2 regions of the Stenotrophomonas sp. LARHCG68 genome follow, and region 2 is predicted to be linked to the other one. Evidence: riboswitches for the same ligand, from Rfam matches in the RefSeq annotation. Region 2 holds a riboswitch; the other holds the start of a gene.
What was found. Region 2 has a riboswitch for cobalamin ahead of ACIPR8_RS09120 (ribonucleoside-diphosphate reductase subunit alpha). Riboswitches for the same ligand answer to the same signal wherever they lie in the genome.
Positions count from the first base shown of each region.

Region 1 (15,724 bases), on a different contig from region 2:
CGAGCACAGCGCCGAGGGGGACAGCGAGCGCGTTGGCTTCCAGTTGTCCGGCCCGCTCAGCGAGCGCCTGTCCTTCCGGCTGTTCGGCAACATCAACAAGACCGACCCGGATGCACTGGAACTCAACCAGGACTTTGCCACCGGCGTAACCCCGCCGGCCGGCCGCGAGGGCGTGCGCAACCGCGACATCAGCGGCCTGCTGCGCTACGACATCAACGACGACCACGTGGTCGAACTGGATGCCAGCGTCAGCCGCCAGGGCAACATCTATTCCGGTGAACGCGGCGTCAGCGGCGACGGTTTCCAGCGCCTGAACGACCTGTTCGGCGCGGAGACCAACATCATGCTGCGCCGTTCGTTCGGCCTGACCCATCGCGGTCGCTACGACTGGGGCACCTCGCGCATCACCGCCGCCTACGAGGACACCGACAACACCCGCCTCAACGAAGGCCTGGCCGGCGGACCGGAAGGCTCGATCAACGAGAACGCCAGCTTCTCCACCTCCGAGCTGACCTCCGCGCGGGTGGACGGCGAGATCAACGTGCCGCTGGGCTGGGGTGGCATCGACCAGGTCGCGACGGTCGGCTTCGAATACCGCGACCTGAAGCTGGATGACCCGTACTCGGTGACGCAGAGCTCCAGCAGCGGCGGTGGCATCCCGGGATACAGCGGCGCGCGCACCGGCAAGACCGACCAGCAGTTCGCCGCGGTGTTCATCGAGGACAACCTGTACTTCGGTGACCGCTGGACGGTGACCCCCGGCGTGCGCTTCGACCATCACTCGCAGTTCGGCAACAACCTCAGCCCCAGCCTCAACGTGCAGTTCAAGCTGGCCCAGGACTGGGCGATCAAGGGCGGCATCGCGCGTGCGTTCAAGGCGCCGAACCTGTACCAGGCCAACCCGGACTACCTGTACTACACGCGTGGCAACGGTTGCCCGGTGCTGAGCCCGAACATGGGCTCGGGCTGCTACGTGATGGGCAACGCCGACCTGGACCCGGAAACCAGCATCAACAAGGAGATCGGCATCGAGTGGGCGCCGGACAACGGCTGGCACGCCTCGGTCACCTATTTCCACAACGACTACAAGGACAAGATCGTCGCCGGCCAGGACCGCATCGGCGTGACCAACGACACCAAGGGCCAGGTGTTCCAGTGGACCAATGCGCCGGAGGCGATCATCCGCGGCGTGGAGGGCAACCTGAAGGTGCCGCTGGTCGGTGGTGGCGACGTGCTGTCGTGGAATACCAACGTCACCTGGATGATCGAGAACGTCGACAAGACCACCGACCAGCCGCTGTCGATCATCCCCGAGTACACCATCAACACGTTCCTGGATTGGCAGGTGAACACGCAGCTGTCGTTCATGCTGACCGGCACCTTCTACGGCAAGCAGGAGTCGGCCACGCAGTCCAGCACCACCGGTGCGGTGCTGCCGCCGGACACGCGCGGTGCCTATGACCTGTGGAGTCTGGGTGGCCAGTATCGGATCACCCCGAAGGTGCGCGTGGGTGGCGGCGTGAACAACCTGTTCGACAAGCGCCTGTTCCGCGAAGGCACCACCAGCACCAGCGCCACCGGTGCGGGCGCGGCCACCTACAACGAGCCGGGCCGCAGCTACTGGGTCAACCTGACGGTCGGCTTCTGAGGGCGGTGGCGATGCACAGGGGTACGTACGGCGCGCTGCGCCGTGCCATGGCGGTGATGGCCATGGTGATCATTGCAACGGCGACGCTGCTGGCAGCGCCGCCGTTGGCGGCACAGCAGCGCAATCCCGCACAGGTGATCGGCGAGACGGTGGCCGACCGCAGCTCCGCGCACTACCGCTTCGAGCGGTTCGTGGTGAGCAGCGCCGACGGCAGCCGTCGCTGGCGGGTGAACCTGGGGATCCCGGCCGGCAAGGCGCCGGCCGCGGGTTTCCCGGCGATCTGGATGCTGGACGGCAATGCGGCGTTGATCGAGTTCGATGACAGCGTGCTGGAAGAACTGGCGCGGACCACGCCGAGCCTGCTGGTGTTCGTCGGCTACGACAACCCGTTGCGCATCGACTCGCCGGCACGCACCCGTGATTACACGCCGTTCGCCGATGAAGGCGAGGATGGCACCGTCTCCGGCGGGGGCGCCAATGCCTTCCTGGACGTCCTGGAACGCCAGGTCCGGCCGGAAGTGGCGCGCCGGGCCGCGCTGGACGCCAGCCGGCAGACGCTGTGGGGGCATTCCCTCGGCGGCCTGTTCGTGCTGCACGCGCTGTACACCCGCGCCGGGGCGTTCCAGACCTATGCCGCGGCCAGTCCATCGTTGTGGTGGACGCAGGGCGCGATGCTCGGCGCACCGGAACGGCAGTTCATCGCCAACAATGCCGGCCATCACGCACGCCTGCTGCTGATGCTCGGCGGCGGCGAGCGCACGCCGGACTTCAGCAACCGCGACATGGGCAACCCGCGGGTGCAGGCCCACCTCAAGCGCATCTCCGGCGCGCCCTCCGGGGCCGCCACCGCGCTGGGCACGCGACTGCAGCAGGTGCCGGGACTGGACACCGAGTACATCGAGTTCGACGGGCTCAGCCACGGGCCGATGTTCCGCGCCTCGTTGATGCGCACCCTGCATCGGGTGGCCGGCATCGGCGACCGCAGCGGCGAGCCGCGTCCCTGAGCCGCAACCGCGGCCGACCTTCGCACACGGCGGTCGATGTGCCGCCCGCCAGACAACCCAGGCCGCGTCATGGCCCAGGCAATCACCCCACCCGCACGCCAAGGGCGTGCATCGATCGATGAGGTAATGCGCCATGGCAGTCATCCCTTCCCGTTTCCCGCGCCCGGCCGTGCTCGGCCTGGCCCTGCTGCTTGCGACCGGCGCCGCCGGCGCACAGGTATTCGGCCAGCCCGACGTCGACTTCAAGGGCAGCGTCCGCGCGACCGCGCCGGTGGTGCTGCCGGGCAGTGAAACCGGCATCGAGGGCAGCGGCTTCACGCCGGGGCAGAAGGTCACCCTGCAACGCGGTGACAGCGTGCTCAACGCGCAGCCCTACGTGGCCGATGGCGAAGGCCGGTTCCGGGGAACGTTGCGAATCCCGGCCGATGCGGCCGTCGGCGCGCAACCCATCGTGGTGCGCGCCAGCAGCCCGGATGCGGCGTCGATCTTCGCGCTGAAGGTTTCGCGGGAGGTGCCACTGTCCGGCCAGGAGCGCATCCAGGCCGCCAGCAACCGGTTGGTGCAGGGCCTGTACCAGGTGGCCTACAGCCCCGCGAGCAAGGCCGCGTTCGTGACCAGCGCGGTGGGCCGCCCACCGGTGAAGCAGTCCGAACTGCTCAAGGTCGACCCGGAAACCCTGCAGGTCCTGGCCCGCGTCTCGCCGCAGGCGGCACCGGCCCCGGCCGCGCAACCGGGCCAGCCCGCACGCGAAGGCGGGGTGTTCGCCGTGTACGGCGTCGGCGTGGATGACACCCATGGCAACGTATGGGTGACCAACACCCGCCAGGACACGGTCGCGGTGTACCGCCAGTCGGACCTGGCGCTGGTCAAGCAGTTCCCGGTGGGGGCGGTGTCGCATTCGCGTGACGTGGTCGTCGACCCGCAGCGCAATCGTGCCTATGTCTCGGCGACCGGCGAGGATTTCATCAGCGTGTTCGACACGCGCACGCTGCAACAGCTGGACAACATCACCCTGGCTTCGGGCAAGCGCGGCGAGAGCTTCACCCCGACCAGCCTGGACATCGATCCGGCCACCGGCAAGGTGTACACCGCCAGCCTCGGCTCGGCCGAGGCGGCGATCATCGACGGAGCCGCGGGCAAGGTGGAGAAGGTGATCGCGCTGGGCAACGCGCGCAGCGCGATCGGCGTGGCCTGGAACCCGCTGGCCAAGCGTCTGCTGGTGGTCGCGCAGGGCAGCGATAACCTGCTGGTGGTCGATCCGGAAAGCGGCAAGGTCGAGCACGATGTCTACGTCGGTGCCGGTGCGTTGAACGTGTCCTACAGCCCGGCCACGCGCCTGGCGTATGTCAGCAACCGCGGTGCCGGCACGGTGACGGTGGTGGACGAGGCCGGCAACATCGTCGCCAACCTCGATGGTGGCACCTACCCGAACCACGTCAGCAAGGGCCCGGGCACGGCGATGTTCGCGATCAACAAGTCGCGTGGCGAGGACGATGCCAAGGGTGATCGCATCACCCGCTTCATCCCGACCCGGGAGTAACCGCCACGCCGGCACGCGACGTCGTGCGGGCATGCGGGAGGTGCCGGCGACGGCATCTCCCGCCCTGCCATGAAAGGGCTTGCCGTGGCACGGACCGCGCGCGCAAGCGTCACCAAAGAGGAACCCCTGATGAAGAACCCCACCATCCTGCCAACGGGATTGGGCCTGCTGCTGGCGGTGCTGGCGGTGGGTTGCAACCGTGCCCCATCGCCTACGCCGGCATCGCCCACGCCCTCGGCAACCGCTGGCGGCGGCGCCGATACCGCTGGCTTGCCGCAGGGCTGGAAGCGCGTGGCCGGCCAGGATGTCCCGCAAGCCACGGCGGCCACGCCGCGACTGCCGGCGCGGGTACGCTCCGACGACGGTGCCGAGGTGGAGGTTCGCGACGTCGGCCGCATCGTGGCCGGCGGCGACGACGTGATCGCCGTGCTCGAAGCGCTGGGCCTGGCGGACAACCTTTACGCCGCGCCCGAGCGCTCGGCCACCGCGGCCGGCAAGGCCGCCGAGAAGCATTTCCTGTTCAACCGCACCACCGGCGTGGAAGGCGTGCTCAGCCTGGACGGCAGCCTGTTCCTGGGCAACAGCCTGCGCCGCCATGGTGTGCTGGCCGAGCGCCTGCGTGCCACCGGGCATGCGGCGGTGGTGATCGATGACCTGCAGCCGCCGCCGGACAAGGTGCGCAAGGTGGCCGAGGCGGTCGGGCTGCCCGTGCAGGGGCAGGCACTCGCCATGCAGGTGCAGGCGCAGATGGACCAGGCCGCGGCCATGGCTGCGCACAACCCACGGCGTCCGCGCGTGATCGCGCTGTCGGCCAGCGGTGCGGGAGGATTGCCGACCGTCGCCGGCGCCGACAGCGCGGCCAACCAGCTCATCACGCTGGCCGGCGGCATCAACATCGGCGAGGAGGCCGGGGTGGCCAATTACTCGCAGCTCAGCAACGAGGGCGTGGTGGCGGCAGCACCGGAGGTGATCCTGGTGACCGACAACGACCTGCGCCTGTTCGGCGGTGAAGCCGGGTTGTGGAAGGCGTATCCGACCCTGCGGCATACGCCGGCCGGCGCCGCCAACCGCGTCTGGGTGATGCCGGACATCGCGCTGAAGGCCACCAGCGTGGGCTCCGGCGCGGGCGCGCTCGCGCTGGCGCAGGCCCTGGCCGAACTCGCGCGCGGATGATCGCCGGGCAGGTGCGGCGACCAAACGGTGCGCTGTTGCTGGTGTTATTGGCGGCGGTGCTGCTGGCCGCGGTGCTGCTGTCTTTCGCCGTCGGCCCGCTGAAGCTGCCGCCTGCCGACGTCCTGCAGGCCATCGCCGCCCGGTTCGGGCTGGCCGATCCGCACACGGTCAGTGCCCGCGACATGGGCGTGGTCTGGCAGCTGCGTATCCCGCGTGCGCTGCTGGGAGCGCTGGTGGGTGCGTCGCTGGCGATGGCCGGCGTCGCCCTGCAGGGATTGTTCGGCAACCCGCTGGCCGACCCGGGCATCGTTGGCGTCAGCCAGGGCGCATCGCTGGGTGCGGTGGCCGCCATCGTGCTTGGCGCCGGAACGCTGGGCGCCTGGCTCATTCCCCTCGCAGCCTTTCTCGGTGGCGCTGGTGCCACCACGTTGATCTACCTGTTGGCGCGGCCCGGGCGCGGTGAGGGCACTACCACATTGCTGCTGGTCGGCATCGCCATCGGTGCGGCCTGCTCGGCGGCGGTTGGCTTCCTGACCTACATCGCCAGCGAGAGCGAACTGCAGTCGCTGGTGTTCTGGCAGATGGGCTCGCTGGCGCACGCGCGCTGGAACGACGTGGCAGCGGTGGCACCGGTGTTCCTGGTCGGCTTGCTGGCGCTGTGGCGCCTGGCGACGCCGTTGGACATGCTGGCCCTGGGCGAGCGCCAGGCGCGCCATATCGGTCTGGACGTGCCACGCACGCGGCTACTGCTGGTGGTGTTCAGCGCGCTGCTGGTGGGCGCGGCGGTGGCATTCGCCGGCAGCATTGGCTTCGTCGGGCTGGTGGTGCCGCACCTGGTGCGCATGCTCGCCGGCCCGGGACACCGTTGGTTGCTGCCGCTGTCGGGCGTGACCGGCGCGTTGTTGATCGTGGTGGCCGATACCGCCGCGCGCACGCTCGATCCGCCTTCGGAAATTCCGCTGGGCCTGTTCTCGGCGGCACTGGGTGCACCGTTCTTCCTGTGGCTGGTGCTGCACAGGCGTGGCCGGGGGGCGGCATGAGCACGCCGTTACTGGAGCTGCGCAACGCCGGGGTGATGCGGGGCAATCGCCGGGTGCTGTCCGGGGTGAGCCTGCGCCTGGAAGCCGGCACGCTTACCGCGCTGGTGGGTCCCAATGGCGCAGGCAAATCAACCTTGCTGGCGTTGCTGGCCGGTGATGCCGTGCCAGACCAGGGCAACGCGTTGCTGTCCGGGCGTGCACTGGCGGATTGGCCGGTGCGCGTACTGGCGTTGCAGCGTGCGGTGATGGCGCAGGATCACGTGGTGCGGTTCGCCTTCAGCGTGCACGAGGTGGTGGCGATGGGGCGCTTGCCGCATCCGCCTGACCGCGAACAGGACGCACGCATCACCGCGCAGGTTATGGCCGAAGTGGAGGTGGGTGCCTTGGCCGGCCGCGACGTGCAGACGTTGTCCGGTGGCGAGGCCGCGCGTACTTCGCTGGCACGCGCGTTGGCGCAGCGCACGCCGGTGCTGTTGCTGGATGAGCCCACCGCCGCGCTGGATCTGCGCCATCAGGAGCGCACGTTGCACAGTGCCCGTGAACTGGCCCGGCAGGGGCGCTGCGTGGTGGTGGTGCTGCATGACCTCAATCTGGCCTCGGCCTATGCCGACCGCATCGTGATGCTGTGCGAAGGCCGCATCGCTGCTGATGGCACACCACGCGTGGTGCTGACCCGCGACATCATCGGGCAGGTGTACGGGCAGGCGGTGCACGTGATCGAACATCCCACCCGTGGCGTACCGCTGGTGGTGCCTTGCGACGAATGATCGGCGGGGACTTTGCCGGTAACGCCTCCGCGGAGCACGGCCCTGCTCCATAACACCCAAAAGAATGCCCCGGCGAACCGGGGCATTCTTCATTGCTCGTTACCTGGTGATTACTTGGAGCGGTAACGCAGCGTCAGCTGGTACTCGCGGCCCGGCTGGTTGTACCAGGCAACGGTTTCGTACGCGCGGTCGAACACGTTGGCGGCCTTGGCCTGGACACTCCATGCATCGTTGATGGCGTACTCAGCGCGCACATCCACGGTGCCATAACCGGCCAGACGCACCGTGTTGGCGGCGTTGTCGAAGCGGTGGCCGCTGCCGGCCGCGGTCACGCCCAGGCGCACCGGGCCGAAGCTCTTGTCCACGTCCAGGCGACCGCTGGTGCGCGCGCGGCGGGCCAGCAGGTTGTCGTAGGTGGCCGCGCCGGAGGTGTGGTCGCGCGGGTCGGTGAAGCTGGCCTGGGCGTTGATGTCGAAACCGGCCAGCGACAGGTAGCCGGTCAGCTCGGCGCCGCGGATGCGGGCCTCGGCGACGTTGACGATGTTGAAGCTGCTGTCGTAGCCGATCAGCTGGTCCACGCGGGTTTCGTACGCGTTCAAGGTCCAGTTCCAGTTGTCGGCGTACTGCGCGATGCCGATGTTCAGGCTCTTGGACTCTTCCGGCTTCAGGTCCGGGTTGCTGAAGCCCGGGTAGTACAGGTCATTGAAGGTCGGTGCCTTGAAGCCGGTGCCGGCGCTGGCGGTCAGGCGGAAGCCGTTGCCGAAGGCGAAGCCGTAACCCAGGCTGCCGGTGGTGTGGTTGCCGAACTGCTCGTTGTCGTCATTGCGCACGCTGGCCTGCAGCGAGTGCGCGCCGAACTGGCCCTGGTACTCGACGAACACGCCGAGGTTGTCGCGGTCCCCGATGTCGTAGGCGGTGGAGCTGGTGACCTTGTCGTTCTGCCAATCGGCACCGGCGGTCAGCTGCTGGCCTTCGGCGAACTGGAAGTCGCCCTGCACGCTGGCGGTGTCGCGACGGGTGTCGAAATTGCTGGCGAAGGTGCGGCTGCCGTTGGCGGCGAAGTAGTTATCGGCCTGGTCGCGGTTGCGGCCGACCTGTGCGGTCAGCTGGAACGCATCGGACGCGGCCCATGCCAGCTTGCCGCCGTAGACCTGCTGGCGGTTGTCGGCCTCGTTGCCGCCGAAGATGCTGCCGTCGTATTCGTTGAAGCTGTCGGCGTTGAGCACGTGGCCTTCCAGGCTCAGCGTGTCGGTCAGCGCATAGCCGCCGCGCACGTTGATGGAGGTGTTGCGGTAGCCGTCGCGGTCCGGCTCATCGGCGAAGCAGCCAGCGCCCCAGCCAGCGGCGGTGCCGCGGCAGGCATTGATGCCATCGGTCTTCTGGTAGCCGCCCTGGGCCGAGATCCAGCCGCGCTCGCCACGGTTGCTGAAGCCGGCGCTGGCCTGGCGCAGGTTGTTGCTGCCGGCGGTGATGGACAGGTTCTGCTGCAGGCCCTGGCCGGCGGTGCGGGTGAAGATCTGGATCACGCCGCCGATGGCCTCGGAGCCGTACAGGCTCGAACGCGGGCCGCGCACGATTTCAACGCGCTCGATCTGGTCCACCGGCAGGTCCTGCAGTGCGGCCATGCCGCTGGTGGCCGAGCCCACGCGCACGCCATCCACCAGCACCAGCACCTGGTTGGAGTTGGTGCCACGCAGGAACAGCGAGGTGATCTTGCCGGTGCCGCCCTGGTTGGCGAAGTCCAGGCCGGCGCGGCCGCGCAGCAGCTCCAGCACCGAGTTGGCCTGGCTGCGGTCGATCTGGTCGCGGTCGATCAGCTGCACCGGGACCACGCTGGCCTCGACGGCAACCGGGGTACGGGTGGCGGTGACGGTGACGTCGTCCAGGTCGGTGGTCCTGGACTGCGCGGCGGCAACGGCCGGCAGCGCCATCAGCACGGCGAGGGAGAGGGTGTGGTAATGCAGTTTCATGCTTGCTCCTGGGCCTGCGCGCTCCCGCGCAGACAAACGGGTGGGGCTGCCAGGAGAGGGAAGGGACGGAAGCAGGCGCGCACACGGCGCCGCAGCCGCCGCCATGCCCTCCGCATCGCAACCAGTCGGCTTTCGGGCCGGTCTCCGGACTCGCAGGCGAAGCAGCATGGCTGCTTCCGACCAGGCGCCTTCCCGTGCCTTGCACAGTGGCGGTGTTGCCTGGCCTTGTCCTGCTTACCGTTGCGGGGGCAGCGCCGGAATGGCGACAGGCTGGATATCCAGCCGTGCGCGGCACCGGCTTCCCGTTTCAACCCGCCAGCATGGCCGGTGGGTCACCCGAAAGTGCGCGCATTCTATGCCATTGGCCCTGACGGTGCCCGTGAATGCACATCACGCCCTGATGCGCGGTGTCCCGGGGTTCCCTGGCGTGGCGGTCCGCAATCCCGTGGCGGCGGCTAAAATGCCCGATTGCCTTGGCAGTATCGGAACACTCGTGACAGAAACATGGTTCGGGCAGGCCTGCGGGCTGCCTTCGCAGGAGCACCGGCAGCAGGCCATCGTCCGCCAGCGCCAGCTGACCAAGCCGGAAGGCGCGCTGGGCCGGCTGGAAGCCTTGGCCATCGAACTGGCGGCGCTGCAGGGCACGCCGCAACCACAGGCCCGGCGGGTACCGGTGCTGGTGTTCGCCGGCGACCACGGCGTGGCCGCGCAGGGCGTCTCGGCCTATCCGGCCGAAGTCACCGTGCAGATGCTGCACAACTTCGCCGCCGGCGGTGCCGCCATCGCGGTGCTGGCGCGTGAGCTGGGCCTGCCGTTGCACGTGTGGGACGTGGGCAGCCGCGCCACGCAGCCGATCGCCGGCGTGGTCAGCGACAAGCCCCGACCGGGCACGGACGACTTCAGCGTCGGGGCGGCGATGTCCGCGGCGGATCTGCACGCGGTGTTCGACGCCGGCCGCCGTGCGGTGGATGCGGCCTGTGCCGACGGTGCCGACCTGTTGGTGTTCGGCGAGATGGGCATCGGCAACACCACCGCCGCCAGTGCGCTGGCCGCCGCGCTGGGGCCGCTGCCGCTGGAAGACCTGGTCGGTGCCGGCACCGGCTTGGACGCGGTGCGCATGGTGCAGAAGAAGAACATCATCGCCCGCGCGCTGGCCCTGCACGGCGAGGCGATCAACGCTGCGGCATCGCCCGGGATGGAAGCCCTGCAGCGCGTGGGTGGGCTGGAGATCGCCGCGATCAGCGCGGCGATGATCCACGCCGCGCAGCGCAGGGTGCCGGTACTGGTGGATGGCTTCATCGTTTCGGCGGCGGCGCTGGCCGCGGTACGCATCAATCCGGGCGTGCGCCCGTGGCTGCTGTTCTCGCACCAGTCGGCCGAGCGTGGCCACCTGCACCTGCTGGACGCACTGCAGGCACAGCCGCTGCTGTCGCTGGACCTGCGGCTGGGCGAGGGCTCCGGTGCGGCGCTTGCGTTGCCGCTGGTGCGCATGGCGTGCGCGCTGCACAACGGCATGGCCACCTTTGCCGAAGCGGCGGTCGCCGATCGGGAGGGCACGCCATGATCCTGGACCTGATGCGACATGCCTCCACCGGCCGCTCCGGCCACCTGGACGGCCGGAGCGACCCGCCTTTGGTCGACGGCGCGATGGATGCGCTGTACCGCAGCCATGCCGGCATCGGCTGGAGCCGGGTGATCAGCTCGCCGCGCCGACGCGCGCTGGACACCGCGCATGCATTGGTGGCCGGCAGCAACCAGTTCTGCGAGATCCACCCGGACTGGGCCGAACTGGATTTCGGTGACTGGGACGGCCTGCACTTCGACCAACTGCCCGCCGAGCAGCTGGCCGCGTTCTACGAGGAACCGCACGACACGGTGCCGCCCAATGGCGAGTCGTGGCCGCAGTTCCAGGCGCGCGTGGAGGAGCAGCTGCATCGCCTGGTGGACGAGGACGACGGTGACGGCCAGCCGGTGCTGGTGGTCAGCCATGCCGGCGTGCTGCGGCTGGCGGTATCGCGCGTGTGCGGCATGCCGTTGTCGGTGTTGTGGGCGATGCGCATCGACTATGGCACCCGCGTGCGCCTGCGCGTGGAGCGCGGCGACGATGGCCGCCTGTGGGGCGAACTGCTGGAGTTGCGGCAGGCATGAGCATGCGCCGGCTGGTCCTCGCCATCCAGTTCCTGACCCGGCTGCCGACGCCGCAGGTACGGGACTTCCGCCAGGAGGACCTGAGCCGTTCGGCGGTGTACTACCCGTTGGTGGGAGCGATCATCGGCGTCCTGCTCGCGCTGCCGCTGTACGGCTTCGCCGACCGTCCGTGGCTGGCCGGGGTGCTGACCCTGCTGGTCTGGGTGTGGGTGACCGGCGCGCTGCACCTGGACGGGTTGGGCGACGTGGCCGACGCCTTCGGCGCATCGCATCGCGATCCGCAGCGTTTCCTCGAGGTCCTCAAGGACCCGCACATGGGCGTGTTCGGCGTGGTCACGCTGGTGATGCAGCTGCTGCTCAAGTTCGTGCTGCTGACCGAACTGGCGGTCAGCCCGCTGTGGTACGGCATCGTGCTGGTGCCGGTCTGGGCCCGCTGGGGCACCTTGTGGTGGAGCCGGCGGTTGCCCTCGCTGCATGGCGCCGGCATGGCCGAGCGGTTTTCATGGCAGCTGAGCCTGCGTTCGATGTGGCTGTGGGCGGTGCTGCTGGCGGTGATCACCGCGATCGTCGCCTGGCCGTTGCTGGTCGCCCTGCTGCTGGTGCCACTGGTGGCGTTGTACTGGCGTCGCCGGCTGGGGGGCATTTCCGGCGATTGTCTGGGCGCCAGCGTCGAGGTCACCGAAACGATGCTGCTGGCGGTGCTGGTGGTAGCGGCAGGCGTGTCCTGACAACACACGGTGTCGCAGGAGCGGCCTTGGCCGCTCCTGCATACAAGCGTGGCTCACTCCTCGCCGAAGCGGATCTCGCCGGTTTCCTCGGGCTCGTCCTCCGGCTGCATGCGCGTCTCGTGCACGGGGCCGGCCACCTGCGCGGCGCGCAGCGTGGTCAGCTCGCCGGCCACCGCTTCGTACTCGCAGACCAGTTGTTGCCGGCGTGCCTCGGGTACCTCCTGCCAGTGGCAACCCACCAGCGCGCCCTCCAGCGAATACAGCAGGTTGAGGCTGGGCTTGAAGCCGGCCCGGCGCACCTTCATGAAGGCGCCCACCGCACCGACCGCGGCGATGTCCTGTTCGGTGCGCAGGCCGACCTGGCGCAACCAGGCCGCGCTCTTCGGGCCGATGTTGCGCAGCTTGGTGGTGCTCACCGCAGCGCCTCGACGAAAACCTGCGCGATGGCTTCCAGCCCGAGCTGGTCATCGCCATCGAAGCGCGCCAGCACTGGGCTGTCGATGTCGAACACGCCGACCAGTTCGCCATCGCGTACCAGCGGCACGACCAGTTCCGAACGCGAGGCCGAGTCGCAGGCGATATGGCCCGGGAACGCATCCACGTCCTCGATGCGCTGGGTCTGGCGGGTGCTGGCCGCCGCGCCGCACACGCCCTTGTGCAGCGGGATGCGCACGCAGGCCGGCAGGCCCTGGAATGGCCCAACCACCAGTTCGGTGCCGTCGTAGAAGTAGAAACCCACCCAGTTCAACTGCGGCAGTGCGTGGTAGACCAGCGCCGACAGGTTGGCCGCGTTGGCGATCCGGTCGGTTTCGCCGTGTACCAGGGCGCGGGCCTGGGCCAGCAGCTGGGCGTACTGTTCCGGCTTGCCGCCGGTAAGCGTATTGGTGCTGAACATCGTGAGAGTCTAACCGCGACGGGACCGGTGATTTTGCCACCGCAGGCGCATTGCCGCGCCGCCCGCGCGTCACTGCCTCCTGCAAGGCAGGCCGGTGGCGGCAACGGACGGGCAAAAAAAGACCCGTCAGCGGGAGGGGATGCTGACGGGTCTGGGATTGCGCGGGGGAGGGGACCGCGCAAATTCGGTTGCAGGTTCAGCGCGTCTTGCCGCTGGCCTTGGGCGTGGCGGTGAACGGCTGGCTGGCCAGTGCACCCAGCGCCTCGCTGGTCTTCAGGTTCAGGCCGATCACTTCCTGTCCGGCCGAGGCAAGGCGCTCGAAGTTGTCACGTGCCAACTGCATGCCCTTGGGCAGCAACGCCTGCAGGTCGACCTGGGCGCCGGCCTGGGCCAGCTCACCGAAGAAGCCCGCGGTGGCATTGGTGTTCCGTTCCAGGGTGCGCAGCTGCACCCCGAACACGCTTTCGGCATTCTCCAGCGTCAGCCGGTTCGCGCGGTTGGCCGCGGCGGCGAGCTGCTGGGTGTAGCTGCTGAAATCGTTGAACTGGGCGGACATCACGGCGTTCGGGAGGGCCTTTGTTGCGTTGCAGCATAGCGCGGATTTTGCGCAGTGCAACACCGCGGGACGGATTTTTCTGACCCATTCAGTTTTGCACGCCATTTCCCCGCCCTTTCGCTGCAGGCGGAGGGGAGGGATGAGGAGTGCTCGGCGTGATGCCGGATGTCGGCAGTGATGCGCCGCCGATGCAAGTGGGCGGGCCGGTGCCTGTACTGGCTTCGCGGCCGAGGCCGCGCCTACGGCAGGGCTGGCGCCCTTCAGCTGCCGCGATAGCTGCAGCCGGAGGTGCAGGTCTCATGCACCACCACTTCACTGAGCAGCGGCAGCGAAGGCTTCAAGCGTTCCCAGATCCACATGGCCAGGCGCTCGCTGGTCGGGTTCTCCAGGCCGGGGATGTCGTTGAGGTAGTGATGGTCCAACTGGTCATACAGCGGCTGGAAAACGGCCTTCAGGTCACTGAAGTCCATGATCCAGCCGGTGTCGGCGCCCGGTTCGCCGCTGACCCGCAGTTCCACGCGGAACGAGTGGCCGTGCAGGCGTGCGCACTTGTGGCCCGGCGGCACGTTGGGCAGCCGGTGTGCGGCTTCGAGGGTGAAAACCTTGAAAATATCCATGCGCGCAATTGTAGGGCGCTGACAGGCCACGTGCCGGCCGGTCCGATGCGGGCCGCGGACGCAGGTTTTCATATATTCATCCATCTTGATGAAGAGATGTAACTTTTCGTCATGTGTGGATGAGCGGAGGTTATTGGCCGGACATTTACCGCGCATGTCCTACTTGCCGGGCAATTTTCGCTTCCTCCCCCCGAGCTCATGCCCAATCGTTCCCTGCTTGCCATCGCCGTCGCGGCTGCCGCCGCGGCGCTCTCCCCCCACGCCTTCGCCGAGGCCGCCAACGACAGCAAGACGCTGGAGGCGGTGCGGGTCACCGGCTCCAACATCAAGCGCAGCGACACCGAGACCGCCAACCCGGTGCAGGTGATCGAACGCCAGCAGCTGGAGGAATCCGGCAAGGCCACCGTCGCCGACCTGCTGCGCTCCATCTCCGCCAACACCGGCAACGCCGCCAACGAAACCAGCAACAGCGGCTGGGCCTCGGGCTCGGCCGGCATCGGCCTGCGTGGCCTGTCGCAGAAGAACACGCTGGTGCTGCTCAACGGCCGCCGCCTGGCCAACTATGGCTTCCCGTCCGGTGGCCTGTCCGACACCTTCGTCAACCTCAACGCGTTGCCGCTGGTGGCGGTGGAGCGCATCGAAGTGCTCAAGGACGGCGCCTCGGCCGTGTACGGTTCCGATGCGGTGGCCGGCGTGGTCAACATCATCACCCGGCAGGGCTTCGAGGGCGCCGAGCTGGGCGTCAGCGGCGGCACCTCCGACGCCGGCGGCCTGGACCAGCAGAACGTCAAGTTCATCGGTGGCATCGGTGACCTGGACACGGACGGCTACAACATCCTGGTCTCGCTGGAAGGCTACAACCGCGACCGCCTGGACCAGGACCAGCGTGCGCTGACCCGTTCGGGCATCTACACCGACCTCGCCGGCGGCCGCTGGAACGGCTGGTCGGCCAAGGGCGCGCGCTACCTGGTCAACGGCAAGTCGGTGCCGATGCTCGATGCCGGCGGCAACTGCCCGGAAGGCACGGTGCTCACCGCCAGTGCACCGATCGACGGCCTGGCCGGCAATACCTGCGCGTTCAACCAGGCGCCATACACCACGCTGATCCCGTCTACCAAGCGCTGGCAGGCCTACGTCAACGGCACGCTGCGCCTGAATGAGTCGGTCGATGCGTTCGCCGAAGTGATCTACAGCGACATCAAGGGCGTGTCCTGGTTCGGCTCCAGCCCGTTCTTCACCCTGGAAAGCGGGCGCTTCGCGCTCAACGCCGACACCGGGCTGGCCGAGCCGGTGCGTTCGACCCTGCCCGCCGGCAACCCGTACAACCCGTACGGCGTGGACGTGCCGATCGAATACACGTTCTTCAACCTCGGTGGCACCCTCAAGACCAATCGTTCGCAGGCCTATCGCGGCGTGGTTGGCCTGCGTGGCAGCGGCGAGAAGTGGGATTGGGAAGTGGGAGCATTCCAGGCCGCGAGCAAGGAGCGTGAAACCGTCTCCGGCGGCTTCGCCAACCGCTGGGCACTTTACGACGCGCTCGCGTCGGGCAGCTACAACCTGCTCAACCCGTCGGCGACCGACCCGGCCGTGCTCAAGGCCATCGGCCTGAGCACGCTGCGCCCGGCCGATTCGGTGCTC
Region 1 covers NZ_JBIXJV010000001.1:292,247-307,970, forward strand. Annotated here, with positions in the region: gene ACIPR8_RS01265 (TonB-dependent siderophore receptor) at 1-1,648, shown strand, start outside; gene ACIPR8_RS01270 (alpha/beta hydrolase-fold protein) at 1,660-2,652, shown strand; gene ACIPR8_RS01275 (YncE family protein) at 2,786-4,192, shown strand; gene ACIPR8_RS01280 (heme/hemin ABC transporter substrate-binding protein) at 4,322-5,365, shown strand; gene ACIPR8_RS01285 (FecCD family ABC transporter permease) at 5,398-6,405, shown strand; gene ACIPR8_RS01290 (heme ABC transporter ATP-binding protein) at 6,402-7,172, shown strand; gene btuB (TonB-dependent vitamin B12 receptor) at 7,283-9,142, opposite strand; cobalamin riboswitch at 9,261-9,497, opposite strand; gene cobT (nicotinate-nucleotide--dimethylbenzimidazole phosphoribosyltransferase) at 9,636-10,706, shown strand; gene ACIPR8_RS01305 (histidine phosphatase family protein) at 10,703-11,290, shown strand; gene cobS (adenosylcobinamide-GDP ribazoletransferase) at 11,287-12,018, shown strand; gene ACIPR8_RS01315 (TfoX/Sxy family protein) at 12,072-12,434, opposite strand; gene ACIPR8_RS01320 (GAF domain-containing protein) at 12,431-12,913, opposite strand; gene ACIPR8_RS01325 (phasin family protein) at 13,110-13,469, opposite strand; gene queD (6-carboxytetrahydropterin synthase QueD) at 13,730-14,086, opposite strand; gene ACIPR8_RS01335 (TonB-dependent receptor plug domain-containing protein) at 14,285-15,724, shown strand, end outside.
Region 1: another riboswitch for cobalamin. It lies ahead of btuB (TonB-dependent vitamin B12 receptor); the one in region 2 lies ahead of ACIPR8_RS09120 (ribonucleoside-diphosphate reductase subunit alpha).

Region 2 (15,724 bases):
GAGGGCTACACCGGCCCGGACGGCGGCATCATGCCGCCGAAGGGCGGCAATGCCGGGCTCAGCGAGGAGCAGATCCACGCCGCCGTGGACTGGATGCTCGACAACCTGAAGTAAGCCGCCAGATTCGGTGGCTTGCGGTCACATCGGCTGCTGCACAATATCCGGCGCCGCCCTCGACGGGCGGCGCTTTTTGTTTGCCCGCCGCCGCCAACCGGAGTTGCCCATGCGCCGTACCCCCACCCTTCTCGCCCTGGCACTGGCTTTGGCCTGCGCCGGTCCCGCGCTGGCCGCCCCGCCGGCGGTGTTGCCGATCGGCAAGGTCCAGGGCAACGGCGCGCGCAGCGCCCATGAAGGCAAGACCGTCACCATCGAGGCCGCCGTGAGCGCCGACCTGCGCGAAGGCCTGGGTGGCATCTATGTGCAGGACGCCGGCGATGGCGATGCGGGGACTTCCGACGGTTTGTTCGTGCAGCTGCCCAAGGACCAGGCGGTGCAGCCCGGGCAGTGGCTGCGTATCACCGGTACCGTGCAGGAGCTGCCGGCCGGCAAGAGCGACAACCGCCTGACCACCCTGCAGGCCGACAAGGTCACCGCCATCGCCGCCCGTCCGGCCCCGGCGGTGACCGTGCTGCAGGACGTGCCGGCCAACTGGGAAGCCCTGGAAGGCATGCAGGTCCGCATCGCCGTGCCGCTGACCCTGGCCGGCCAGGATGGCCTGTCGCGTTACGGTGAGCTGACCGCGGCCTTCGGTGGCCGCCTGTGGCAGCCCAGCGAAGTGGCCGCCGCCGGCAGCCCGGAGCAGGCGGCGGTGATCGCCGACAACGCCCGCCGTCGCATCCGCCTGGACGATGGCAGCAGCCAGCGTGATCCACGCAGCGTGCCGTACCTGGCCGAAGGCACGCTGCTGCGCACCGGCGCGCAGCTCACCGACGTGCAGGGCATCGTCGACCAGCGTTTTGATGGTGACATCCGCCTGCAGCTGACCGCACCGCTGACCGTCGCCGAGGCGCAGCGTCCGCAGCAGCCGCCGACGGTGGCCGGCGGCCTGCGCATCGCGGCGTTCAACCTGGAGAACTACTTCAACGGTGACGGCAAGGGCGGCGGCTACCCGACCCTGCGCGGCGCCAGGACCGCCGAGCAGCAGGCGGCCCAGCAGGCCAAGCTGGTCACCACCATCCGCAGCCTCAACGCCGACGTGGCGGCGCTGATGGAACTGGAGAACGACGGCTACGGCCCCGGTTCGGCGATCGACCAGCTGGTGCGTGCGATCAACGAAGGGCAGGGCAGGGACGGCGACTGGGCGTTCGTCGATGCCGGCCACGGGCCGGGCGACAACCCGATCCGCGTTGGCATCATCTACCGTCGCTCGAAGGTGAGCCCGGTCGGCAGGCCGGCGGTGCTGGAGCGCGAGCCGTTCGGCGAGCGCAGCCGCGTGCCGATGGCGCAGGCGTTCCGCATGGGCCGCAAGGGCACGCCGTTCGTGGTGGTGGCCAACCACTTCAAGTCCAAGGGCTGCTCGGAAGCCAGCGGTGCCGATGCCGACCGCAATGATGGGCAGGGCTGCTGGAACGCCACCCGCGTCGAGTCGGCACGCCTGCTCAACACCTGGCTGCAGACCGACCCGACCCGCAGCGGCAGCAAGGACGCGGTGCTGCTGGGCGACTTCAATGCCTATGCGATGGAAGACCCGATCCGCCAGCTCGCCGCCGACGGCTGGCAGGACGCCTTCAAGCTGGCCGGCGTGCAGCAGCCTTACAGCTATGTCTACAACGGCCTTACCGGGCGCCTCGACCACGCCTTGTTGAGCCCGGGCATGGCAGCGCGCCTGAAGGGCGCTGCGGAGTGGCATACCAACGCCGATGAAGCCGACGAGGCCGGTTACCAGGGCCGCAACGTCCCGGGCCCGTGGCGCAGTTCGGACCATGATCCGCTGCTGCTGGGCTTCGAGCCGTAAGTTCCCGTACGCGAAGACCGCCCTCCCTTGAGGCAACGGCAGGGAAAGGCTTCGCCCCCTCCCTTGAGGCAAAGGGAGGAAAAGGCTTTGCCCCCTCCCTTGCGCCGAAGGCGCAGGGGAGGGCCGGGGAGGGGCAGTTGCCGTTGCGGTTGAAGCCTCACCGCGGAAAGAGGCACTACAGCGTCCCGCGCGCGATCAAGCCAATCGCCGCCACCGCCAGCAGCAGGCCCACGCGGTTGAGCACGCTGGTCTTCTCGCCGAACACCCACACGCCCACCAGTGCGCCCAGGCACACCACGCCGATGTTCATCCCGGCGAAGATCGTCGCCGGGCTGTGCGGCAATGCCTGGTGCGCACGCACGTAGAACAGGATGTTGCCGAAGTTGATCGCACCCAGCAGCAGGCCATAGGCCAGATTGCGGGCATCCAATCGCGAGGCGCCGGTGAAGTGGCGTTGCAGCTGCCAGGCGAGCATCAGCACGAAGGCGATGCCGAAGCTCACCAGCAGCGCCGAGGTCGACGGGGTGCCGGCGGCGGCGACCTGCTTGAGCAGGATGTCCACCAGCGCGAAGCCGGCCCACACGCCCAGCAGCCAGCCCCAGCTCGAACCGGTCGGCGTCGTCGCATCGCCGTTGCGTGCGCTCACCCCGACGATGGCCAGCAGCCCCAGCGCCAACCCGGCCAGCTTCCAGCCGTTGGCCTGTTCGCCGAACCACACGAACGCCGCGGTCAATGACAGCAGCAGCGACAGCCGCTGCGCCACGTCGCTGCGCACGATGCCGGCCTGCCGCACCGCCCGCGCCAGCACCAGGAAGATGCCGGGCAGCGCCACCGCCAAACCCAGCAGGGCCAGCCATGGCGTCTGCCCGCCCTGCAGCGATTGCAGGGAAGGCTTGAGCACCAGCAGCGACAACACGCTGGCGGCCAGGTAGTTCCAGGTCACGGCCTGGGCGATGTCGATGCCGCGGCGTGGCGCTAGTTTCAGCAACACCGACACCAGCACGCTGCAGGCCACGCTCAGGAACAGGAAATGCATTGTTTCGGCTACCGTGAAGACCACGGCGGTGATGCCGCCGGTCGGGGCCGGTATTATGGCTGCATGCAAACGCCCCCATTCCCCCACGAATCGGCGACGCTGACCCTGGAAGGCCCGGCCGGGCCGCTGGAGGTCGCCGTCGACCTGCCCGATGGCGACGCCGCGCCGCGGCCGGTCATCGCCGTCATCTGCCACCCGCTCTCGATCGAAGGCGGCAGCATGCACAACAAGGTGGTCACCATGGTCTCGCGCGCGCTGCGCGACCTGGGCATCACCACCGTGCGTTTCAACTTCCGCAGTGTCGGCGCATCGGCCGGCGTCTACGACAATGGCGAAGGCGAAGGCGATGACCTGCGCGCGGTGGCGCACTGGGTGCGCAGCCAGCGGCCGGACGCCACGCTGTGGCTGGCCGGTTTCAGTTTTGGCGCCTACGTGTCGTTGCGCGCGGCCGGTGCGCTGCAGCCGCAGGCCCTGATCTCGATCGCCCCGCCGGTGGGCCGCAGGACCTGGGATTTCAGCCAGGTGCAGCCGCCGTCGAACTGGCTGGTGGTGCAGGGCGAGGCCGACGAAGTGGTCGACGCGCAGGCGGTCTACCAGTGGCTGGCGTCGCTGGACAACCCGCCGCAGCTGGTGCGCATGCCCGACACCTCGCATTTCTTCCATCGCAAGCTGATCGACCTGCGTGGCGCGATCCAGCATGAAGTGCGGCGCTGGCTGCCCGACAGCAGCAGCTGACCGCATGGACGCACTGACCCCCTCACAACGCTACGCCGCCGGCGTGGCCCGCGGCGACTGGCGTGATGACCCGGCCCAGCATGCGGCGCTGGCCGAGCTGGACCGCATCCACGAGGCGCTGGTGGATTCGGCGCAGGACGGCTGGCTGGACCGCCTGTCCGCCTTCTGGAAGAAGCCCGAGCCGGTCAAGGGCCTGTACTTCTGGGGTGGCGTGGGCCGCGGCAAGACCTTCCTGGTCGACCTGCTCTACGACGGCCTGCCGATCGAGCAGAAGTACCGCACCCACTTCCACCGCTTCATGCGTGGCATCCACGAGCGCCTGCGCGAGCACCAGGGCCAGAGCGACCCGCTGGCCAAGATCGCCCAGGAGTGGCGCAACAACCTGCGCGTGCTGGTGCTGGACGAGTTCTTCGTCACCGACATCGGCGATGCGATGTTGCTGGCGCGCCTGCTGGAGCGCCTGTTCGCCGAGGGCGTGACGCTGGTGACCACCTCCAACACCGCGGTGGAGAACCTGTACCTCAACGGCCTGCAGCGCGAGGGCTTCCTGCCGGCGATCGCGCTGCTGCAGAAGTACTGCGTGGAGCTGTACGCCGAAGGCACCGAGGACTACCGCATGCGTGCGCTGACCCGCTCGCCGGTGTACCGCGCGCCGCTGGAGGATGACAGCGATGCATGGCTGCTGGGCCGCTGGAAGGAACTGAGCGGCAGCGACGACCCGCGCAACGGCAACATCGCCATCGAAGGCCGCAAGATCCCGGTGCGTGGGCGCGGCAAGAGCATCGTCTGGTTCGATTTCCCGGCGTTGTGCGAGGGGCCGCGTGGCCCGTCGGACTACATCGAGATCGCGCGCGAGTTCAACACCGTGCTGCTCGGCGGCATCCCGCATTTCGACCGGATGAACGAAGACGCGGCGCGTCGTTTCGTCAACCTGATCGACGAGTTGTACGACCGCCAGGTCAACCTGGTCTGCACCGCGCAGGATCCGCCGCCGCTGTTGTATTCGGGCACCCGCCTGGCCGGCGCCTTCGAGCGCACCGCCAGCCGCCTGATCGAGATGCAGAGCGCCGAGTACCTCGGTACCCCGCACCGTCATTGAGGGCACCGCCGGGAGTGCCGGGCCACGCTCGGCGCCACGGCGCATCACCGCTTGACCCCGTTCCGCATCCCCGGCCGTTCCTGTATCCGCACGCCACATCGGCACAGGAGCCAGCGCCATGAAGCACACCCACGCATCGAAGCGGTCCCCGGCCCGTACCGCGGCCCTGGCCGCGGCCGTCACCCTGCTGGTCGGCTTGCCGGTGCTGGCCACCGTGCGCACCGCCGGGCCACCGTCGTCCGTGGTGGAAGGCGACCTGCAGGCACCGGGCGTGCAGCGCGTGCGCGAAACACGCGCCAACTTCCAGCCGCCGGCAGGCAGCACCTGCAGCGACACCCCGGTACTGAGCGAAGTGCCCGACCCCGATCGTGGCCAGGTCCAGCACACCCGCCGCAGCCGCCACGCCATCGCCGAGAGCGAAGCGGCGATGGTGTCCGAGGCGGTCATGCCGCCGTCGCCCCCGGCCCCGCCGGCACCCGTGCCGCGCTCGGCCCCGGCGGCCGATGCGGCTTACCGGACATCGGCAAAGGCGATGGCGCCGGCCGGCCGCGCCAGTGAGGTCGCGGTGCGCCAGCAGTCGCAGGTGCCGGTGACGGCCGGCGTGGTCGACGACAACGCCGACTTCGGGGCGTTCCAGCAGTTCCTGCAGCGTCATGGCGAGTCCGCGCAGCTGGGCCGCGACATCCGCGTGCGCCAGCGCCTGCAGGTGGTGGATACCCGGGGCCGCCCGGTGCCGGATGCGGAGGTGTCGGTCGTTGCCGGCAATGGCGCGCGGATGTGGGCGCGTACCGATGCCGATGGCCAGGTGTGGGTGCACCCCAATGCCTTCGATGACCGCGATACGCCGCGCTACCAGGTGCAGGTGCGCCGTGACGGCCGGAGCGTGGAGGCGACCCTGCAGCGTGGGCAGAAGAACGCGCTGCAGGTAGTGATGCCTGACGCCGCGCCGCCGGCTCGTGCGCGGCTGGACCTGGTGTTCATGGTCGATGCCACCGGTTCGATGGGCGATGAGATCGACAAGCTGCGCGGCTCGCTGCAGGGCATCGTGCGCGACATCAGCCGGTTGCCGTCCAACCCGGACATCTGCCTGGGGCTGGTGACCTACCGCGATCGCGGTGATGAGTACTTCGTGCGCGGCTGGGACCTGACCGGCAATGTCGACGCGTTCCAGCAGGTGCTCGATGGCGTGCAGGCCAATGGCGGCGGCGACTATCCCGAGGCCATGAACGAGGCGTTCAACCACGCGGTGCAGTCGTTGAGCTGGCGCGGCCCGTCGACCACCCGCGTGCTGGTGTCCTTGGCCGATGCGCCGCCGCACATGGACTACGCCCCGCCGCGCTATGACCAGACCGCGTTGGCGGCGCTGGGCAAGGGCATCAAGGTGTTCAGCGTGGCCGCGTCCGGCCAGGACACCACCGGCGAGATCGTGCAACGCCAGATCGCGCAGTACACCGGCGGGCGTTTCATCTTCCTGACCTACAAGGACGCCGCCGACCCGGCCAGCGGTGCCGGCACCCAGACCACGCATGACGTGAGCAACTCTTCGGTCGACACGCTGGACCAGCTGGTGGTGCGCCTGGTCCGCGAGGAGCTGGCGCGGTTGCCCAAGGGCTGATCCGGAGGAAGGCGTCGCCGCGCTACGATGGGCGCGGCTTTGGCTGCCAAGCCAATGGCAGGCACCACGGTCGCGCTTACGGCAGCGGGATGCTGTTGCCGGCTTCCCGCTCGTGCACGGCGGCGGTGGCATCGCCGGTGACGCGCATCATCTGCAGCGGCTGGCCGTTGTAGCGGAATTCCAGCGCCGATTGCAGCCGGTCCAGCGCCAGTACCTGGTTGCAGAGCGATTGCGCATGCCGTTCCAGCACCTGCGTGCGCGCTTCCAGGCGTTGTTCCATTTCCGCATCGAGCTTGTCGGCGCGCTTGTCCAGGCGGTCCGAGCCGCCGGTGAACACCGTCCACAACACGCTGCGCGCCATCGAGCCGGCCAACGACTCGGCGGCGGCTTCCACGCGTTGCTCGAAGCCCTCGTCGAAGGCGTCCTGTTCCCAGCGCCCGCGGCCGATGGTATGGGCCACGAAGTCCTCGGCCTCGCGCCGCAGCTTGCGTACCTTGCGCGAGTTGGCGTCGCCGGTCAGCGTCTCGTACACCGCGTCCAGCGCATCGAAGGTGATGCCCACCGACTCGGTGGCGATCCCGGTGACCGCTGGCATCAACTGGCGCACGCCGTTTTCCAGCGCCCGCAGGCGCTGGGCATCGGCCGCCGAGACCGGCTGCATCCGGCCATCGATGCTCAGCTCGCCGTCGTGGAAGACGATCTCGCGCAGCGCCTGCGTGTCGCGTCGCAGCCAGATGCCGCCGCCATCGACCAGCACGTCGTAGTCGGTTTCCACGCCGCATTGGTCGGCCGAGAGAGAGGGGGCGTTCACCGTGGCGGCGTGGCCGGCGACGGGGAGCAGGAGCAGCAGGGTGGCGAGGGCAGCGGTGCGCATGGCGATGTCGTCCTTGGGGTGACGCCAGCTTCGCGACTTGGCGGCAGGTTGGCCCCGGTCGAAAGTCACGCCTGACGGCGGGACGTGATTTTCACGCCATCGGAACAACTGATTTCCGCACAAAGAAATCCGTCAAACCCCTTGACTGCGCAGTCGATTCAGACAGTTCGGATCGTGATTATCCGGACAGTTGCGGCGCAGCCCTTGTGCCACAAGGCTTGGCGAAATTTCACAACATTTCGTGTTGACCCTGTCATATACCCCCACTATCTTGTGGGTCGTCGGTTCCGGCGGGTTTGCTCCCCGCTGGATTCAAAGGGAAGCCGGTGACGCCTTCAGGCCAGTCCGGCACTGCCCCGCAGCGGTAATTGGGAACGACCCCGCCACACAGCACTGAGGCAGCGGCCTTGGGAAGCGGCGGAGTAGGAGAAGGCCCCCGCCTTCATGCCCATGAGTCCGAAGACCTGCCGACAGCCGCGCGAAGCACACCGCGCGGTGCCGGCTGCGGTGTCTTCGAGGGGAAGACGGCTGGTGACGTGGTGCTGCTGACGCCGACCCCCGGGTCGATGCCGTCGCGGCCGCTGCGACGCCGCCCTTCCATGCTCACGACCCGCACCGGCCCCGGTTCCTGCGAGGGCAGGCACCCCGTGCACCACGCCATGAAGGACACACCGTCGTGACCACTTCCGCTACCGAAGTCGCCCCGGCCGAGGCCGGCTTTGAACTGACCCCGCCGCCCACCGCCACCGCCATGAGCGTGACCAAGCGCAATGGCAACACCGAGCCGGTGGACCTGAACAAGATCGTCCGCGCGATCCAGCGCTGCTGCGAAGGGCTGCATTCGGTCGACCCGATGCGCGTGGCCACCCGCACCATCTCCGGCCTGTACAACGGCGCCACCACCCAGGAACTGGACGAGCTGTCCATCCGCACCGCCGCGCTGCTGATCGGCGAGGAGCCGGAGTACGGACGGCTGGCCGCGCGCCTGCTGGCCAACTTCATCGCCAAGGAAGTGTCCGGCCAGGAAATCCACGCGTTCTCGCAGTCGGTGGGGCGCGGCCACGAAGTGGGCCTGATCAACGACCGCCTGCTGAACTTCGTGCAGATCAACGCGCGCAAGCTCAACGATGCGATCAACCCCGAGTACGACCTGAACTTCGATTACTTCGGCCTGCGCACGCTGTACGACCGCTACCTGCTGCGCCACCCGCATTCGCGCAAGGTCATCGAGACCCCGCAGCAGTTCTTCCTGCGCATCTCCAGCGCGCTGAGCGAGGACGTGCCCGAGGCACTGGCGCTGTACCAGCGCCTGGGCAGCCTGGACTACCTGCCGTCCAGCCCGACCCTGTTCAACGCCGGCACCAGCCACGAGCAGCTGTCCTCGTGCTTCCTGCTGGACTCGCCGCAGGATTCGCTCGAGTCCATCTACGCCAAGTACGGCGACATCGCCCAGCTGTCCAAGTTCAGCGGCGGCATCGGCGTGAGCTACACCCGCGTGCGTGCGCGCGGCTCGCTGATCCGGTCCACCAACGGCCACTCCAACGGCATCGTGCCGTGGCTGAAGACGCTGGATTCCTCGGTCGCGGCGGTCAACCAGGGGGGCAAGCGCAAGGGCGCGGCCTGCGTGTACCTGGAAACCTGGCACGCCGACATCGAGGACTTCCTGGAGCTGCGTGACAACGCCGGCGACGAATCGCGCCGCACCCACAACCTCAACCTGGCCAACTGGGTGCCGGACCTGTTCATGCAGCGCGTGGAGGCCGACCAGGAATGGTCGCTGTTCGACCCGCGCGTGGTGCCGGAATTCACCGACCTGTACGGCCCGGCCTTCGAGCAGGCCTACCTGCAGGCCGAGGCGCAGGGCAAGGCCGTGCGCACCATCAACGCCCGCAAGCTGTATGGCCGGATGATGCGCACCTTGGCCGAGACCGGCAACGGCTGGATGACCTTCAAGGACAAGTGCAACCTGGCCAGCAACCAGACCCTGCGCCCGGGCAACGTCATCCACCTGTCCAACCTGTGCACCGAGATCCTGGAGGTCTGCTCCAACGACGAGACCGCGGTGTGCAACCTAGGCTCGATCAACCTGGGCAACCACTTCGACGAGCACGGTGACTTCGATTTCGAGAAGCTGGCCGAGACCGTGCGCCTGGCCGTGCGCCAGCTCGACCGCGTGATCGACCTGAACTTCTACCCGATCGAGACCGCCCGCCGCGGCAACCTGCGCTGGCGTCCGGTCGGCCTGGGCTGCATGGGCCTGCAGGACGTGTTCTTCCGCAAGCGCCTGGCCTTCGATTCGGAGCCGGCCCGCGCGCTGTCCAGGAAGATCGCCGAGACCATCTACTTCCACGCGCTGGAAACCTCGTGCGAGCTAGCCACCGAGCGTGGCAGGCACCCCTCGTTCAACGATACCCGCGCCGCCCACGGCGAGCTGCAGTTCGACGCCTGGAACGTGGTGCCGGAAGACACCGCGCGCTGGGACGACCTGCGCGCGCGCATCAAGCAGCACGGCCTGCGCAACTCGCTGATCATCGCCATCGCCCCGACCGCCACCATCGCTTCCATCGCCGGTTGCTACGAGTGCGTGGAACCGCAGGTGTCCAACCTGTTCAAGCGCGAGACGCTGTCCGGCGACTTCCTGCAGATCAACCGCTACCTGGTCGGCGAGCTGAAGCAGCTGGGCCTGTGGACCGACGAAATGCGCGATGCGATCAAGCTCGCCGATGGCTCGATCCGCAACCTGCAGCAGATCCCGGAAACGCTGCGCGAGGTGTACCGCACCGCGTGGGAGCTGCCGATGCGCTCGCTGATCGACATGGCCGCCGACCGCGGCGCGTTCATCGACCAGTCCGCCTCGCTCAACCTGTTCATGGAAAGCCCGAACATCGGCGCGATGTCGTCCATGTACATGTACGCGTGGAAGAAGGGCATCAAGACCACCTATTACCTGCGTTCGCGCCCGGCGACCAAGATCGCCAAGACCACGGTCAGCGCCTACACGCCGGTGGAAGCCGTCGCCTGCTCGCTGGAAAACCCGGAAGCCTGCGAAGCCTGCCAGTAAGCACCGCTCAAGCCCCTCTCCCGCTTGCGGGGTGAGAGGGGCCGTTTTGCGAACCACCGGTTCGCGGCCCATCGAACGCCCTTGCACTCGTGCAAGGGCCGGGGCGCGAAGCGGGGGTTGGGGTGAGGGCACTGCTGAGCAAGCAGCCCTGAACCTCGAAGAGCCAACCCTCATCCGGCGCCACGCGCCAGCTTCTCCCTGCGGAGAAGCGCAAACGAGATTTCCCATGTCCAAGAAACCCAACCAGATGCTGCTCGACCCCGGCTTCGAGCTGACCCTGCGCCCGATGCGTTACCCGGACTTCTACGAGATGTACCGCAACGCCATCAAGAACAGCTGGACGGTGGAGGAGATCAACTTCCAGATCGACATCACCGACCTGCACCACAAGATGACGCCGGCCGACCGCCACCTGATCCACCGCCTGGTCGCGTTCTTCGCCACCGGTGACTCGATCGTCTCCAACAACCTGGTGCTGAACCTGTACCAGCACCTCAATGCGCCGGAAGCGCGCATGTACCTGTCGCGCCAGTTGTACGAGGAAGCGCTGCACGTGCAGTTCTACCTGACCCTGCTGGACAACTACCTGCCGGACCCGGAGGAGCGCTTCAAGGCGTTCGCCGCGGTGGAGAACATCGATTCGATCAAGAAGAAGGCCGACTTCTGCTTCAAGTGGATCGACTCCATCCAGGGCCTGAAGCGGATCGAGACGCGCGAGGAGCGCCGCCAGTTCCTGCTCAACCAGATCTGCTTCGCCGCGTGCATCGAGGGCCTGTTCTTCTTCGCCGCGTTCGCCTACGTGTACTACTTCCGTTCGCGTGGCCTGCTGCCGGGCCTGGCATCGGGCACCAACTGGGTGTTCCGCGACGAGAGCTGCCACATGGAGTTCGCCTTCGAGTGCGTGCGCACCATCCGCGCCGAGGAGCCGGACCTGTTCGACGCCAGGATGGAACAGCAGGTCTACGAAATGCTGGAGGAAGCCATCGAGTGCGAAGTGCAGTTCGCCGAGGACGTGCTGTCCGGCGGCGTGGCCGGCATCTCCACCCGCGACATGCGCCAGTACCTGCAGCACTGCGCCGACCAGCACTTCGCCAAGTTGGGCATGGCCAAGAAGTACAACGTGCGCAACCCGCTGCCGTTCATGGAGCTGCAGGACGTGCAGGAGCTGACCAACTTCTTCGAGCGCCGCGTCTCGGCCTACCAGGTTGGCGTGCAGGGCGAGGTGTCCTTCGACGAAGCGTTCTGATCGTCGCATGCTGGTAGTACCTGACACCCCGGTGCGAACGCCCGGGGTGTTCTTGTTTTCGGATTGCAGTCGAGGGCGAAGCCGGGATCGCCGCGTAGGAGCGGCCTTGGCCGCGAAGCCGATGTGATCGGCGTACACCAGCCGCACAGCCCGTGCGGCGTATCATCCCGGCATTCCCCCATTGCCGACGTCCCATGACTCCGATCCCGCAGACCGATCCGCCCGTTGAAGTACGCATGGCCGAGATCGTTTTCCCGAACCACACCAACCACATGGGCACGCTGTTCGGTGGCCAGGCGCTGGCATGGATGGACAAGGCGGCCTTCCTCGCCGCCGCCCGCTATTCGCGCCGCACCGTGGTCACCGCGCGCTCGGACCAGGTCGACTTCAAGCTGCCGATCCGCATCGGCCAGATGGTGGAAACCATCGGCCGCGTGGTGCGCGTGGGCCGCAGCTCGATGCACGTGGAGGTGGAGCTGGTGACCGAGGACCTGCTCACCGGTGCCCGCGAGCTGTGCACCAAGGGTACCTTCGTGATGATCGCGCTCGACGCCGAGGGTCATCCGACCAGCGTGCCGTCCCTGCCGCCGCTGTGACCCGGTTGCGATGACCACCTCGTCCCCACCGCCGCTGGGTGGCCTGTCCCCCGCACTGGTGGCCGAACTGCCGGAGTTCATCGCCCGGCACCGGCGCCTGCTGGTGGTGACCGGCGCCGGCTGCAGCACCGACTCGGGCATCCCTGATTACCGCGATGCCGACGGCCAGTGGAAACGCACCCCGCCGGTGACGTTCCAGGCCTTCATGGGCGAGGCGGCGACGCGGCAGCGTTACTGGGCCCGCAGCCTGCTCGGTTGGCCACGCTTCGGCCTGGCCCGGCCCAACACCACCCACCACGCGCTGGCGGCACTGGAAGCCGATGGCCGGGTGGAACTGCTGCTCACCCAGAACGTGGACTGTCTGCACCAGCGTGCCGGCAGCCAGACCGTGATCGACCTGCACGGGCGGCTGGACCAGGTGCGCTGCATGGCCTGCGAAGCGCGTTCGTCGCGTGAACGGCTGCAGGTGCGCCTGCTCGCCGCCAACCCCGGCTGGGACCGGCTCGACGCCGGCATGGCGCCGGACGGCGATGCCGACCTGGAAACCGACTTCAGTGCCTTCCAGGTGCCGGACTGCGAGCACTGCGGCGGCCTGCTCAAGCCGGACGTGGTGTTCTTCGGCGAGAACGTGCCGCGCGAACGCGTGGCGGCGGTGCAGGCGCACCTGCAGCAGTCCGATGCAGTACTGGTGGTGGGGTCATCGTTGATGGTCTATTCCGGGTTCCGTTTCGTCGATGCCGCCGCCAAGGCCGGCCTGCCGATCGCGGCGGTGAACCTGGGCCGCACCCGCGCCGATCACCTGCTGTCGCTGAAGGTGCAGATGCCCTGCGCGCAGGCGCTGGGGTTCCTGCTCGACGGGACCAAGACGCAGTGATCCACCACGCCGGTTGAATCGGGTCCGGCGGGGGCGTGCAATGTGCGTTCCCCACTTTTTGCGGATCTTCCCGTGAGCCACCTGTTCTCGCCCCTGTCGCTGGGCCCGCTGTCGCTTTCCAACCGCATCGTCATCGCGCCGATGTGCCAGTACTCGGCCGAGGATGGCCAGGCCAGTGATTGGCACACCATCCACCTGGGCCAGCTGGCACAGTCCGGTGCCGGCCTGCTGATCCTCGAAGCCACCGCCGTGCTGCCGGAAGGGCGCATCAGCTGGGCCGACCTGGGCCTGTGGGACGAGGCCACCGAAGCCGCGCTGGGCAAGGTGCTGGCCTCGGTACGGCGCTGGTCGAAGATGCCGATCGGCGTGCAGCTGGCCCACGCCGGGCGCAAGGCGTCCACCGCCCGGCCGTGGGACGGGGGCCGGGCGATCGCGCCGGACCAGGAACATGGCTGGCAGGTGCTGGCCCCCTCGGCGTTGCCGTTCCTGGAGGGTGAGCCGACCCCGCAGGCACTGGATGCAGCCGGCATCGATGGCGTGGTCGAGGCGTTCGCCGCGGCGGCCCGCCGTTCGGTGCGCCTGGGCCTGGACCTGATCGAGCTGCATGCCGCGCATGGCTACCTGCTGCACCAGTTCCTGTCGCCGTTGAGCAACCACCGCACCGATGAATACGGCGGTTCGCTGGAGAACCGCATGCGCCTGCTGCTGCGGGTGTTCGATGCCGTGCGTGCGGCGGTGCCGGCCACGGTCGCCGTGGGCGTGCGCATCTCGGCGACCGACTGGGTCGATGGCGGCTGGGACGTCGAGCAGAGCATCGCGCTGGCCAAGGCACTGGAAGCACGTGGCAACCATTTCCTGCATGTTTCCAGCGGTGGACTGGACCCGCGCCAGCAGATCCCGGTGGGCCCGGGCTACCAGGTGCCGGCCGCCGAGGCGATCAAGGCGCAGATCGGCACGCCGGTGATCGCGGTGGGCCTGATCACCGAGCCGGCCCAGGCCGAGGCGATCCTGGTCGACGGCCGTGCCGACGCCATCGGCCTCGCCCGCGGGATCCTCTACGACCCGCGCTGGCCGTGGCACGCCGCCGCCGCCCTGGGCACGCATATCAGCGCCTCGCCGCAGTACCTGCGCTGCGAGCCGCATGAAGCCCGCGGCCTGTTCGACGTCGGCCGCTGCGATTGACCCCGGCCGGGCGTGGCCTGGCACTACGGGTGGTCGATGTCCACTCGCCACGCGGGGGGCAGGGCATCGACCACATGCTGCAGCAGCGTCCTGATCTTCGGCGTGAGGTCGCGCCGGTCGCTGACGCACAGGAACAACCGCATCGGTGCCGGAGCAGCACGGGCCTCGTCGCCGCCCGGGGCGGTGAACAGCGGCTGCAGCTCTCCGCGCGCCAGGTAGGGCGCGGCGACGAAGGCGGCCAGGCGGGTGATGCCGCCCCCGTTGGCAGCCATCTCGGCGAGCGCGTCGATGTCGTCGCTGACCAGCGCCGGCTGCACGTCGGCGTCGAAATGCAGGCCGTCGCGGGTGAAGCCCCAGCGCAGGTAGCGCCCGTCCAGCGGATGGCGGAACAGCAGGCAACGGTGCTCGCGCAGGTCTTCCGGCGAGCGCGGTGTTCCCGCATCGGCAAGATAGGCCGGTGACGCGCAGAACACGAACGGCACCTGCGCGACGGGGCGCGCCACCAGGCCTTCCTCCAATTGGGTTTCGATGCGGAAGCTCACGTCCACGTCCTCGTGTGCATGGTCGACGCTGCGGTCGGTCAGCAGCAGCTCGATCGCAAGGCGTGGATAGCGCTGCTGCAGCGCTGGCAACAGGGACGCGAGGACATGCCGGCCGAAGGCGGCGCTGCTGGCGATGCGCAGCCGGCCGGCCGGCGTGGCATCCGGGTCGGTGACGGCTGCCTGTGCACGCTGCAGGTCGCGCTCGATATGGCGCACCTGCGCCAGGTACAGCGCGCCACGTTCGGTGAGGGCCAGCTGGCGGGTGGTGCGGTTGAGCAGGCGCACGCCCAGGTGGGCTTCCAGGCGGGCGATGTTCTGGCCCACCGCGGCCGGGCTGATGCCCAGGGTGCGTGCGGCGGCGGCCAGGCTGCCGGCATCGGCGGTGCGGATGAAACTGCGGAGGGACTGGAGGATGTTCATGCCGGCGCGCATTTTCCGGGGGGATTGCCAAGTATTTCTTTATAAAGCGCCAAGCCCGAGCCATCTAGCTGGCCGTGGCGGGGCCGGCCAGACTGGCGGGTTCGCGTTCGTCGACGGTTCCGCTGCCGGTGGCAGCGACCGTGTCAGCTGCAACCGGTTTTGCCGGGCTGCTGCCGGAGCGGTTACCTTGCGCGGTCCCCCGCCGTGTTGCTGGCCATGCGCCCTGATTTCATCCTGACCCTGTCCTGCCCGGATCGCACCGGCATCGTCTACCGCGTGTCCGGCCTGCTGTTCGAGGCGGGTTGCAACATCCTGGATGCGCAGCAGTTCGGTGACGAGGAAAGTGGCCGGTTCTTCCTGCGCGTGCACTTTGACATGAGCAATGCCGGCGATGTGCCGTCCGTGCGTGCACGCCTGCAGGCGCTGGGGGAGGCGTTCGCGATGCAGTGGGAACTGCATGATGCCCGTCGTCGTGCGCGCTTGCTGGTGC
Region 2 covers NZ_JBIXJV010000002.1:348,212-363,935, reverse strand. Annotated here, with positions in the region: gene ACIPR8_RS09155 (c-type cytochrome) at 1-114, shown strand, start outside; gene ACIPR8_RS09150 (ExeM/NucH family extracellular endonuclease) at 224-1,954, shown strand; gene ACIPR8_RS09145 (EamA family transporter) at 2,130-2,990, opposite strand; gene ACIPR8_RS09140 (alpha/beta hydrolase) at 3,054-3,725, shown strand; gene zapE (cell division protein ZapE) at 3,730-4,824, shown strand; gene ACIPR8_RS09130 (vWA domain-containing protein) at 4,943-6,439, shown strand; gene ACIPR8_RS09125 (DUF2884 family protein) at 6,516-7,313, opposite strand; cobalamin riboswitch at 7,579-7,799, shown strand; gene ACIPR8_RS09120 (ribonucleoside-diphosphate reductase subunit alpha) at 8,065-10,374, shown strand; gene ACIPR8_RS09115 (ribonucleotide-diphosphate reductase subunit beta) at 10,601-11,620, shown strand; gene ACIPR8_RS09110 (acyl-CoA thioesterase) at 11,815-12,216, shown strand; gene ACIPR8_RS09105 (NAD-dependent protein deacetylase) at 12,227-13,090, shown strand; gene ACIPR8_RS09100 (NADH:flavin oxidoreductase/NADH oxidase) at 13,163-14,272, shown strand; gene ACIPR8_RS09095 (LysR family transcriptional regulator) at 14,296-15,234, opposite strand; gene purU (formyltetrahydrofolate deformylase) at 15,451-15,724, shown strand, end outside.